One region of the Kitasatospora sp. NPDC042419 genome, then DNA from elsewhere that is predicted to be linked to it. Evidence: riboswitches for the same ligand, from Rfam matches in the RefSeq annotation. Region 1 holds a riboswitch; each other region holds the start of a gene.
The links. A riboswitch is a leader RNA that binds a small molecule or an ion and turns the genes downstream of it on or off. The one in region 1 is predicted to bind cyclic di-AMP.

Region 1 (4,153 bases):
GCGGCGACCAGCCCGTCGACGTAGGCGTCGTGGTCGGCGGGCTTGACCGTCGGGTAGGCGAGCTTCCGCTGGTACAGGCCCCAGAAGGCCGGCGAGTGGACCACCAGGGCGCCCATCGCACCGACCACCGCGCGCTTGAGGGCGTTCGGCGGCGGGCTCTCCACGAAGGCGTCCAGCAGGACGATGCCGGCGACCCGCTCGGGGGCGTCCCCGGCGACCTTCACCACGGTGGCGCCGGTGTACGAGCTGCCGGCCAGCACGGCGCGCCCGATGCCGAGGTGGTCGAGCAGGGCGAGGGTGTCGCGGGCGATCGCGGCGGGCGAGTAGTCGTCCCAGGCGATCGAGGAGTCGCCGAAGCCGCGCAGGTCCATGGTGATCACCCGGTGGCCGGCGGCGGTCAGCAGCGGCCGCAGGTGCCGGTACGCGGCCCGGCTGTCGAGCATCCCGGGGAGCAGGACGACGGGGGCGCCCTCGCCGTGCCCGGAGTCGTCGAAGGCGAGCCGGCCGCCGGGGAGGTCGAGGTAGCGGGTGACGGGGACGGTGCCGGTCATGGTGGGCCTCCTCGGTCCGCCGCGGGGCGGGTGCCGCGCGGGTTCGGGTCGTCGGCGAGTGCGCCGATAGCCATAAAGCTAAGGCTAATAGCCTTAGCCGTCAAGCTATCGACCATGATCCGAGGTGGCGGCTCCGGAAGGGCCTCCGGGCGGAGCGGTTCCGGAGGTGGCCCCGGGGTGGGGGCCGGCGCGGGTTCCGGGGTGGGCCCGCGAGGCGGCCCCGTGGGGTGCGGCCCCGCGCTGGGCGGCCCCGTGGGGTGCGGCCGCGCCTCAGACTCCCTCCACCTTGAACGGGTCGTGCTCGGCCAGCAGCTTGTCGAGCCGCGCCTGGTCGACCCGGGTGACCAGGTCGGTGGACTCCTGCCGGTCCCGGATCACCTTGGCCAGCGTGAACGCCGAGGTGATGGTGTAGAGCAGGCCGAGGCCGAGGAAGGCCCGGGTCCAGGGCTCGACCGGGAGGTAGGCGATCCCGACCGCGAGGGCGACGGCGGAGAGGGTGAAGGACAGTACGGCCTGGACGTAGTACGCGGCCGTGGTGCGTGACTGCATCGGTGCGCTCATGGCGCCAGGATGGCCGCGCCGCCGCCGGCCGCACATGAGTAGAAGTACTCAGATGGGGGGCCGTTCGTTGACGTCCTATCACGTTCGGTAGTGTCAGTTGTCGTCAATCGTCCCAAAACGCCCATCGGGCCGCGTGGTGCCCGGGCCGTATCCCGCCCTCCTCAACGGATGGCTTGGAATCGGGGGCCTCTCGGATTAACGTTTGATAACGCAGCGCGGTCCTCAACGCCGTACCCAGACGGCACCGTGCGCCGTCGCCTAATCCCGCCGGCCGGCCTCCGGGCAGGCCAGGGAGCCGGGGAACCACGTTCCTTGGGGTGAATCGGCCGGGCCCAGGCCCAGCCGTAGGAGACCTTCCTGCTCCGAACCCGTCAGCTAACCCGGTAGGCGCGAAGGAAGGAAAGGAGCGCGCCTCCGTGGCGTCGACGCACACCCCGGCACACCCGTCCGGCCCCTCCGCCGGTACCCAGCTGCTCGACCACCCCCGCCCCGCGGCCCACTCGGGCCCGTACGGCGGCCCGGCCGACGAGACCGCTCCGCCGGCCGCGGAGACCAACCGGCACCGGATGCCCCGTCAGACCCGCGGCACCGCTCCGCTGCTCGGCGTCACCGCCGTCGCCGCCACCCTGGGCGCCACCGGCTTCGCCTCCGCGACCCCGGCCGCCGCACCCGCCGTCGAGACCCCGGACGAGACCCCGGTCGCCCTCACCGCCGACCCCGGCCTCGCCCTCGCGGCCCGGATCCAGCAGCAGGCCGACAGCCAGCGCACCGCCGCCGAGGAGACCGCCCGGGTGCAGGCCGCCCAGGAGGCCGAGGCCAAGCGCGCCGCCCAGCTCGCCCAGCAGGCGCAGGCCAAGCGCGCCGCCGAGGAGGCCGAGAAGGCCAAGCTCGCCGCCATCAACCTGCCGGTGCGCGACTACAACCTCTCCGCCCACTACGGCCAGAGCGCCCGCTACTGGGCCCACCTGCACACCGGCCTGGACTTCGCCGCCGACACCGGCACCGCCGTCTACGCGGTCGGCCAGGGCACCATCACCTCGGCCGGCTGGGCCGGCGCCTACGGCTACCGGATCGTCGAGACCCTGCCCGACGGCACCGAGATCTGGTACTGCCACCTCTCCTCGATCATCAAGGGCTCCGGCAAGGTCGTCCCCGGCCAGCAGATCGGCAAGGTCGGGGCCACCGGCAACGTCACCGGCCCGCACCTGCACGTGGAGGTCCGGCCCGGCGGCGGCGCCCCGGTCGACCCGGAGAGCTGGTTCGAGCAGCGCGGCGTCACCCCCTGACACCCTGAACCCCACCGCCACCGCCACCGCCGGCCGCCGGACAGCACCGGGGCCGACCGGCGGGCACCGGGGCCCCTAGGACGCCGAGGAGCCCCGGCCCGGTCCACCGAGGACCGCGCCGGGGCTCCCGCGCATCCGTCAGGCCCCGGGCCGCTCCGTGACCGGCTCCGCCGGCCCGTCCCCGGTCCCGTCCCCCGACGCACCCTCCGACGCGTCCGGCGACGCCTCGTCCCACGACTCGTCCCACTGCTCGTCCCAGGACTCGTCCGACGGCTCCTCCGGCAGCCCCGCCAGGTACGCGTCGATCTCCGCCTGCCCCGGCTCCGGCGCCAGCTCCGGGAACTCCTCCACCAGCAGCCGCGGCAGCCCCGGCACCGTCCACTCGCCCGACAGCTCCAGCGCCGCCTCGACCGCCGCCTCCTCGAACGCCCCGAAGTCCCCGGTCAGCTCCGCCGGCATCGGCCGGCCCAGCGCGGTCAGCGCCTCCAGGTTCCGGTAGCTGCGCTGCATCAGCCCCTGCTCCAGCAGCCGCCGCGCACCGTCCGAGGCCATCCCGACCGCCAGCTCCCTGGTCCCGCCGCCCCAGCCCCCGTCGTCCACCGGGTCCAGCGTGCCGTCCTCCTCCAGCGCCGCGAACGCCGCCAGCCGGTCCTCCTCCGCCAGCCCGCCGAACTCCTCCAGCCAGGACCGCACCGCCGCCCCGTCGGCGGTGTCCACCCCGGCCGCGCGCAGCAGCAGCGTGTACAGCCGCGGCCAGGTCACCAGGTCGGCCCGGCGCAGCAGCCCGGCCGCCAGCTCGCCCTGCCACTCGGCCTCCGCGTGCAGCCGCTCCTGCCGCTTGGCGTTCAGCCGCTTCGCGGCCCGCTGGTGGTCGATCAGCAGCCGCACCGCGGCGCCGTACGCCAGTGGATCCTGCCCGGGCCCGGGCTGGACGTACAGGTGCAGCCGCTCGTACAGCAGGTGTTCGACCGCACCCGAGGTCAGCTCGGGCCAGCCGTCGTGCATCCTGCCCCCGCCCAGCTCCAGCAGCGCCAGCACCGCCCGCAGCGGGCCCCCGGGCACCGGCGAGCGGCCCTCCGACTCCGCCCAGGAGAGCAGTTCGGCGGCCTTGGTGCGCGGGGCGAGCCGCAGGTCTTCGTCTTCCATAACTCCGAACCGTAACCGCTGGTCGCGGGTAGGGTCGGCAGGCATGGTGCCCATCCGACTCACCGGCCCCCGGCTGGCCATCCGCGAGTTCCACCACACCCCCGAGGACGTCGACGCGCTGCACGCGGTCTTCGGTGACCCGGAGGCCACCCGCTACCTGCCGTTCGAACCGCGCGACCGCGAGGCCTGCGCCGACCAGATCGAGCAGTACCTGGAGGAGGCGGAGCAGGAGCGGCGGACGGTCTACCGGCTCGCCGTCACCGAGCTAGCCGGCGCCGACGACCCGGCCGACGCCGTCCCGATCGGCAACGCCGCGCTCGGCCTCGGCGACCACCGCTCGGCCACGCTCGGCTACGCGCTGCGCCGTGACACCTGGGGCCGGGGCTACGCGGGCGAGATCACCGGGCTGCTCTGCGGCCTCGCCTTCGGCCCGCTCGGGGTGCACCGGCTGGAGGCCCGGGTGGACGTCGACAACGCGGCCTCCGTCCGGGTGCTGACCAGGGCCGGGTTCCGGCTGGAGGGCCGGATCCGGCACGACCTCTGGCTGCACGGCCGCTGGCACGACTCGTACCTGTACGCGCTGCTCTCCGACGAGTGGCCCGGGTCCGA
Region 2 (4,153 bases), on a different contig from region 1:
AGGCCGAGGGGCTCGTCCACCACACGCTGTTCAGCGTGGAGGGCGGGCACGCGGCGGCCGGCGCGCTGCTCGACAAGGGCTGCACGGCGATCGTCTGCGGCAGCGACATGATGGCGCTCGGCGCGATCCGCGCCGTCCGGCAGCGGGGCCTGACGGTGCCGCAGGACGTCTCGGTGGTCGGCTTCGACGACTCGCCGCTCATAGCGTTCACCGAGCCGCCGCTGACCACCATCCGCCAGCCGGTGGAGGCGATGGCCACCGCCGCGGTGGACGCCCTGCTGGAGGAGGTCGGCGGGAACGCCGCCCAGCGCGGGGAGTTCATGTTCCAGCCCGAGCTGGTGATGCGCGGCTCCACCGGGGCCGGCGCGCGCTGACGGTGCGCAAGGACGGACGGCCGGGGTCCGGGAGCCACGCGCTCCCGGACCCCGGCCGTCCGTCGTGCCCGCTCAGCCCTCCTGGGCGATCGGGCGGTCCGGGGTGACCCGGCGGCCGTCGGCGGCGTCGCCGGTCCGGGTCTCGGTGCGCCGGCCCCGCTCCAGGTAGTCGCGGAGGATCAGTTCGACGGCGTCCTGCGGGTTCTTGGTGCCGGACAGCATCATCGCGTCGATCGCGAGGTTGGCGTCGAGCGTGACGGTGACCTGGGCCATGGGACTCCTCCTCGGGTGCAGAGCAGCAGCATGCCCGGTGCGGCCGGATTTGACCACGACCTCCCGGCGGCGGGGCGGCCGCCCGCGGCCCGCCGGGGCGTGCTCCCGCGCGGCCGCGTCCGGCGCGGGGCGCGCCGGAGCCCCCGGGGAGGAGTCCGATCGCTCCTCCCCGGGGGCTCCGGGCGTTCGTGGGTCGGACCCGTCAGAGGGTCGGACCCGCTCCTGGGTCAGACCCGGCCGGCGAAGTCCGGGGCCCAGTTGGCGATGGTCTGGGTCCGCACGCCCGAGCTGGGGTTGGCGGCCTCGACGTACTTGCCGTCGCCGATGTAGAGCGCGACGTGGTAGACGCCGGAGTCCTGGCCGTTGTTGGACCAGAACAGCAGGTCGCCCGCCTTGAGGGCGTCCAGCGAGACGTGGGTGGACGCGGCGGCCTGGTCGGCGGCGACGCGCGGGACGGAGATGCCCGCGGCACGCAGCGCGGCCTGGGTGAGGCCGGAGCAGTCCCAGCCGCCGTTGCCGGTGCCGCCGTAGACGTAGGCCTGGCCGACCTTCGACTGGGCGAAGGAGACGGCGGCGGCCATGCTGCCGGTGGCGGTCTGGGCCGGGGCCGGGGTCTCGGCCCCGGCGGCCGGCTTGGCGGCCGGCTTGGCGGCGGGGGCCGGGGTCTGCGCGGCGGCCTGGCCGGCGCCCTGCTGCGCGTCCTTGGCGCGGTTGAACCAGTCGAAGCCCTTGCCGGACTCGTCCGAGGCCGAGGCCGAGGCCGAGGCCTGGCTCTGGCCCTGGCCCTTGGCGCGGTCGCCGAAGGTCAGGTGCTGGCCCGGGTAGATGCTGTGCGGGCCGTCGGTCAGGGTGGCGCGGTTGAGCTCGTAGAGCCGCTCCCAGCCGCCCTGGACGTCGTTCTTGTCGGCGATGGAGGAGAGCCAGTCACCGGCGACCACGGTGTAGTCGTCGGCCTGGTTCCAGCCGCCCTGCTGGCCGGCCTGCTGGCGCCACTGCCGGCCGTCCTGGCCGCGGTCGCCCTGCCGGACGCCGTCGGTGGAGGCGGGGGCCTCGGCGGGGGCCTGGGCCTGCTGCTGGGGGGCCTTGGGCGCGGCGGGCTGCGCGGCCTTCGGCTGGGCGGCGGGCTTGGCGGCCGGCGCCGGGGTCTGGGCAGCCGGGGCCGGGGCGGCCGGGGTCTGGGCGGCCGGCTTGGCGGCGGCCGAGGTGTCGACGGCGGCCGGGGTGCCGCCCTTGGTCAGACCGGCCTTGACCGAGCAGACCGGCCAGGCGCCGGGGCCCTGCACGGCGAGCACCTTCTCGGCGGTCGCGATCTGCTGGTCCTTGGTGGCGAGGTCGGCGCGCGGGGCGAACGAGGTGCCGCCGAACGCGGACCAGGTGGAGCTGGTGAACTGGAGGCCGCCGTAGAAGCCGTTGCCGGTGTTGATGCTCCAGTTGCCGCCGCTCTCGCACTGGGCGACCTTGTCCCAGGTGGCGACGGTGGCGGCGGAGGCGGTGCCGGAGGTGAGGCAGGGGACGGTGAGGCCGATGCCCGCGACGCCGAGGGCGGCGATGGCGCGACGGGTACGGCCGGACAGGCGGGTGCCGTTGGTGGGCAGCATGAAGACGCGGTCCTCTCCCACGCCTGCGAGGTGAGCTGTCGGATTCGGGCTGGAGTTGCCCGGCCGCGCTGTGGGCGCGGCTTCACCCCTAGCCCCGGTCGGTCCGGAGACCGGCCTGGGCGAACTACCTGTGGTTCCCCCGCTCCTGCCGTGGTGCTTCGTGCTTCCAGCGCACCCGACGGCAGGACTCGGCGTTGCGGATGAACTGGGTCCGTGTGGCCACGAACGGGGAGCACGTTAAGCAGAGCCGCGTTCAAACCGCAAACATGTGTGACACGCATCACTGTTTTCGAAATCCGTGGTGGGCGGCTGTCCTTCATGATCAGAAATGACCGATTTCGCACAACGCCCGTCACGGTCAACGCAACTGCCTATGCTTCAGAACGTCGGCAGTGCGCCGGCGACGACGCAGCCGTCTGGGGGGAGGGCTACGCACCGATGGCCATGGACGAGGACCCGGACGCCGCCCGGCCGGCCGCCAGGCCGCGCGGAGCGCACCGCAGGGCAAAGCACCGCAGAGCGGACATCCCACCTGAACCGCCTCGAACTCCCGTAAGCCGCCGCACTTTGCTGCGCTGGCTCGCCGTCGGAACCGCCTTCGCGGCGGTCAGCGGCGAGGAGGTCCTCCGGCGCTCGCTGAGCGGCCCGACCGAGCCGGTCGCCGCCGTCGCCGGAACGCCCGCGGCGGGCGCCGACCCGATGGGGGCGGCCGGCGGCCACGGCGCCGCACCGCCCGGGACCGCCCCGGACGGCGGCGCACCCGAACAGCCCGCCCCCGCGCCCACCGTCGACCAGAGCGGCCGCCGCTGGTCCGACCCGGCCGGCTGGGGCGGAGCCGTACCCGGCCCGAAGAGCACCGTCCGGATCACCGACCGGGTGCTGCTCGACACCGACGCCGCCGTCGGCACGCTGCTCGTGGAGCCGACCGGCGCCCTCACCTTCGCCGCCGACCGCACCCTCACCCTCGCCGCCACCGGCAACGTCGAGGTCCGCGGCACCCTCGCCCTCGCCCCCGACGGCACCCACACCCACACCCTGCGCTTCCCCGCCGTCGACGAGCGGCGCTTCCAGGGTGACGGCATGAAGGTCGTCGACACCGACGTCGGCCTCTGGGTCACCGGCGCCGGCCACCTGCGGCTGGACGGCGCCGCCAAGACCGCCTGGATCCGCGCCGACCGCGAGCTGAAGGCCGGCGACACCACCCTCGACCTGGCCGCCCCGCCCGCCGGCTGGCTCCCCGGCGACGAACTGGCCGTCACCCCGACCGGCCCGCCCGACCAGGAGGGCTTCGCCGCCGCCTACGACCTCGTCACCGTCCGGTCCGTCAGCGGAACCACCGTCACCCTGGAGGCGCCGCTCAAGCACGCCCACCCCCGGGTCGCGGCCGGAGGGGGCGTCACCGTCGGCGCCGAGGTGCTCAACCTGACCCGCACCGTCCGGGTCGAGGGCACCGCCGAGGGCCGCACCCACGTCCACCTCACCAGCTCCCGGCGCGCCGACGTGCGGCACGCCGCGCTGCGCTGGGTCGGTCCGCGCGCCGACACCAAGGAGACCTGGAAGGGCCGGGACGGCACCGCCCCGATCACCGCGGCCGTCCTCGGCCGCTACGGGCTCCACTTCCACCGGCTCGGCGACGCCACCCGCGGCACCGTGGTCGAGGGCGTGGTCGTCCGCGACGCCGGCAGCCACGCGTACGTCCCGCACGCCAGCCACGGCATCACCTTCCGCAGCTGCATCAGCCACGAGACCTGGGAGGACGCCTACTGGTGGGACGGGCCGCTGGACACCCGCACCCCGCAGCGCCCCTCCGACGACATCGTGTACGAGTCCTGCGTAGCCTCCCGCACGCTGCTCGAACCCAACCCCCGCGCCTACCGGCTGACCGGCTTCAACCTCGGCGCGGGCACC
Region 3 (4,153 bases), on a different contig from region 1:
TACGCGGCGAAGCTGGTGTCGCGGGTGCGCCGGTCCGGGTTCGCGGGGGTGCCGGACGAGCCGTACGAGCTGCCCGTCGAGCTCACGCCGGAGTCGGCGGGCGGGCTGCTGCTCGCGGTGGCCCAGCGCGCGCACGACGCGGGGGTGGACGTGGACGCCGCGCTGCGGGCGGCGGCGCGCGGCTACCGGGACGCCGTCCGCGCGGCCGAGGGCCTCAAGCCCGAGCAGCCCGAGTAGCCCGCCCGCCGAGTACTGCCCGCCGAGCAGCCTGCCCGCCGAGGAGCCCGCCCGGCCCGTGCAGTCGCTGCAACCGGTGCAGCCCGCGCACCGACCGACCGACCGGACGCGGACGCGGGACGGCGCCGACCCGCGTCCGGCGCCGTCCGACCCGGGCGCCGTCAGTCGGCACCAGGGGCGGTCAGACCCGAGCGACGTCCTCCACCGGCCGTCGCTGCGCCGGGATGACGACCTCGCCGATCGCCTCGCCGACCAGCGCGACCAGTTCGGCGAGCCGCTCCAGGTCGAGGTGGTCGGGCAGGTCGGCGAGCGAGACGATCCGCTCGCCGTCCGGGCCGGCCACGCAGAACAGGTCGATCGGGCCGAGGTGCTTCTCGGCGGTGTCGACGAGGGCGGCGACGTCGCTGGGGCGGCGGATGTCGCCGCAGACGCCGACGACCGGGCAGCCCGGTCGGTCGAGCTCGGTGGCGAGGTCCTCGGCGATGCCGACCTGCTGGTCGGCGATGAGGACCCCGGCGGCTCCGGCGGCGGTGAACCTGCGGGCGAGGTCGGCCCCCGACCCGCCGTTGAGTACTGCGATCACGACGACCGAACCGGTGACCCGCATGGTGTTGCTCCTCCCTGTGGGCGGCTCCGCACCGGCGCCCACGGACATCTTGCGGAGGATCGTAGGCACGTCCTGACCCTCCGCAACAGGGATTACCCCTCAGGTGACCAGACTCACGCCTGCCGTGCCCGGCGTACGCCCGGGATACCGTCGTCCCATGCCAGTTCAGCCCGCCTCCGCCCGCCCTCCGCTCTTCACCTGGGAGTTCGCCGCAGACCCGTACCCGGCGTACGCGTGGCTGCGGGAGCACGAGCCGGTGCACCGCACCACCCTGCCGAGCGGGGTGGAGGCGTGGCTGGTGACGCGGTACGCGGACGCCCGGCAGGCGCTGGCGGACGGCCGGCTCTCCAAGAACCCGGTGCACCACAGCGAGCAGGCGCACCGCACCGGCCGGGTCGGCATCCCGGGCGAGCGCCAGGCCGACCTGATGACGCACCTGCTGAACATCGACCCGCCGGACCACACCCGGCTGCGCCGCCTGGTGTCGAAGGCGTTCACGCCGCGCCGGGTGGCGGCGTTCGAGCCGCGCGTGCAGCAGCTGACCGACCGGCTGATCGACGGTTTCGCGGCGCGCGGGAGCGCCGACCTGATCCACGAGTTCGCGTTCCCGCTCCCCATCTATGCGATCTGCGACCTGCTCGGGGTGCCCGCCGAGGACCAGGACGACTTCCGGGACTGGGCCGGGATGATGATCCGGCACGGCGGCGGCCAGCGCGGCGGCGTGGGGCGTGCGGTGAAGAGGATGCGCGCCTACCTCGCGGAGCTGATCCACCGCAAGCGGGCGGACCTCGGCGACGACCTGATCTCGGGGCTGATCCGGGCCAGTGACCACGGCGAGCACCTCACCGAGAACGAGGCCGCGGCGATGGCCTTCATCCTGCTCTTCGCCGGATTCGAGACGACGGTCAACCTGATCGGCAACGGCACCTACGCCCTGCTGCGCAACCCCGGTCAGCGCGCCCTGCTCCAGGAGTCGATCGCGCGGGGCGAGAGCGGTCTGCTGGAGACCGGGATCGAGGAGCTCCTCCGCTACGACGGGCCGGTGGAGCTGGCGACCTGGCGGTTCGCGACCAGCCCGCTGACCATCGGCGGGGTGGAGATCCCGGTCGGTGACCCGGTGCTGGTGGTGCTCGCGGCGGCGGACCGGGATCCGGCGCGGTTCGCCGACGAGAACACCCTCGACCTGGCCCGTGCGGACAATCCGCACCTGGGCTTCGGGCACGGCATCCACTACTGCATCGGCGCCCCGCTCGCGCGGCTGGAGGGGAGGGCCGCGCTGACCACCCTGCTCACCCGGCTGCCCGATCTGCGGCTCGCCGCGGGCCCGGAGGACCTGCGGTGGCGAGGTGGTCTGATCATGCGTGGACTTCGTGAACTTCCGGTGGAATTCACTCCGGAGAAAGCGCCCACGGAGGCCCCTTCCGGACCTTCCGCCGACGCCCCTTCCGGTGGCTGAGGCGGACCGCGACACGCTGACGGAGGGCCTCCGACCCGCCTCGGCCGGGGGTCTGAACCGCCATCAACCCGGACATAGCGCTTCCGTTGGTGGGCAATCGATCACCCGGCGTGATTTCCGTGTGATATCGAAGATATGAGCTTGTGATTGCTCGGCAGATCTGTCTACTCTCCCTGGAGTTCGCAGCTGCGAGCCCCGAGCACGGAACGCCGAGTCCTGCCCGCCGTGCTACGGGAAACCGACCAGAACCCTGGGCAGGGGCGGGGGAACCAGGTTTGTTGCCGTCCCCACGGCTTGGGGTGAAGCCGCCTCGTGCGGCCGGGCCACCTCCCGGTCCGAACCCGACAGCTCACCTCGCAGGCGTGCGGAGAGGGACCCCTTCATGCTGTTCGTTGGAAACGGCCGTCACCGTCGTCGCACCCAGACCGAGAAGGCCATCGCCGTTGCCGGTGTCGCCGGCGTCGGCCTGGCGATGCCTATCCTGAGCGCCACCGGCGCCTCCGCCGCCCCGGTCTCCACCTGGGACGCGGTCGCCCAGTGCGAGGCCGGCGGCAACTGGAGCATCAACACGGGCAACGGCTTCTACGGCGGCCTGCAGTTCACCTCCAGCACCTGGAAGGCGTTCGGCGGCACCGCGTACGCGCCGCAGGCCAACCAGGCCTCCAAGGCGCAGCAGATCTCGGTGGCGGAGAAGGTCCTCGCCTCGCAGGGCCCGGGCGCCTGGCCCGTCTGCTCCAAGAAGGCGGGCCTGAGCAAGGGCGGTGCCCCGGCGGCGGTCGACACCTCGACGGACGCCAAGCCGGCGGCCCAGCAGCCGACGGCGCCGAAGCACGCCTCGCCGCAGCCCGAGACGCCGAAGCCGGCCCAGCAGCCGCAGCAGGCCCCGAAGCACGCCGCGCCGAAGCCGCAGGCCCAGCCGCAGCAGCAGGCGCCGAAGCAGCAGGCGCAGCAGTACGTGCAGCAGCGCGCCGCCGAGCAGGCCCAGCCGCAGGTGCAGCAGCAGGCCCAGGCCCCGTCGTTCTCCGGCAAGTCCGGCTGGGACGCCGACGCGAAGGTGTTCTGGTACCAGAACAACGGTGGCTGGTACTGGACCAGCCACCAGAGCGTCTACCAGCAGTACGCCGGCCAGGCCGCGGGTCAGGACGCCCGCCCGGCCGCCGCCCAGAGCGCCCCGGCCGCCCCGCAGCGCGCCGCCCACGGCTACACCGTCCAGGCCGGCGACACGCTCGCCGGTATCGCCGCCGGCCAGGGTGTCTCCGGTGGCTGGCAGGCGCTGTACGACGGCAACCGCGGCACCGTCGGCGCCGACCCGGACCTGATCGTCCCCGGCCAGGTGCTGACCCTCGGCTGACGCCGGTTCGGCCGGCGGACCGGCGGAGGGGGCGGGGCCGGCCGGGCTCGTCCCCCTTCGTCCGGATCCGGGCCCCTCCCGTGGGGCAACCAGGTGAACTACCGGTGGGTAGCCGTGCCACACGCTGAGACGGGACCGAGGCCGACGTGGCCCCGAGAGCCCGTGCGGTTAGGCTCTGGTCGTAACGACTCCGCAATCGTCCGGCCGACAGCACCCACCGTCAGCCGAACCTGCTTCCGCTAGGAGATGCCTCGTGCCGTCCATCGATGTCGTCGTAGCCCGTGAGATCCTCGACTCGCGTGGCAACCCCACGGTCGAGGTCGAGGTCGGCCTCGACGACGGCAGCACCGGCCGTGCCGCTGTCCCGTCGGGTGCCTCCACCGGTGCCTTCGAGGCGCTGGAGCTCCGCGACGGCGACAAGAACCGCTACTTCGGCAAGGGCGTGGAGAAGGCCGTCCTGGCCGTCATCGAGCAGATCGGCCCGGAGCTGGTGGGCTACGAC

Region 2: it holds a riboswitch for cyclic di-AMP, as region 1 does, so the genes downstream of both, AC067J_RS12085 (transglycosylase family protein) here and AC067J_RS07240 (M23 family metallopeptidase) in region 1, are expected to answer to the same signal.
Region 3: it holds a riboswitch for cyclic di-AMP, as region 1 does, so the genes downstream of both, AC067J_RS22430 (LysM peptidoglycan-binding domain-containing protein) here and AC067J_RS07240 (M23 family metallopeptidase) in region 1, are expected to answer to the same signal.

The regions. Positions count from the first base shown of each region.
Region 1 is NZ_JBWKAW010000003.1:26,424-30,576, reverse strand. It holds gene AC067J_RS07250 (alpha/beta fold hydrolase) at 1-551, opposite strand, end outside; gene AC067J_RS07245 (YiaA/YiaB family inner membrane protein) at 822-1,112, opposite strand; cyclic di-AMP (ydaO/yuaA leader) riboswitch at 1,358-1,516, shown strand; gene AC067J_RS07240 (M23 family metallopeptidase) at 1,529-2,398, shown strand; gene AC067J_RS07235 (hypothetical protein) at 2,537-3,544, opposite strand; gene AC067J_RS07230 (GNAT family N-acetyltransferase) at 3,588-4,153, shown strand, end outside.
Region 2 is NZ_JBWKAW010000004.1:516,090-520,242, forward strand. It holds gene AC067J_RS12075 (LacI family DNA-binding transcriptional regulator) at 1-374, shown strand, start outside; gene AC067J_RS12080 (hypothetical protein) at 447-647, opposite strand; gene AC067J_RS12085 (transglycosylase family protein) at 875-2,266, opposite strand; cyclic di-AMP (ydaO/yuaA leader) riboswitch at 2,253-2,449, opposite strand; gene AC067J_RS12090 (hypothetical protein) at 2,813-4,153, shown strand, end outside.
Region 3 is NZ_JBWKAW010000011.1:263,277-267,429, forward strand. It holds gene AC067J_RS22415 (nucleoside triphosphate pyrophosphohydrolase) at 1-237, shown strand, start outside; gene AC067J_RS22420 (SDR family NAD(P)-dependent oxidoreductase) at 419-913, opposite strand; gene AC067J_RS22425 (cytochrome P450 family protein) at 1,002-2,300, shown strand; cyclic di-AMP (ydaO/yuaA leader) riboswitch at 2,530-2,677, shown strand; gene AC067J_RS22430 (LysM peptidoglycan-binding domain-containing protein) at 2,683-3,651, shown strand; gene eno (phosphopyruvate hydratase) at 3,905-4,153, shown strand, end outside.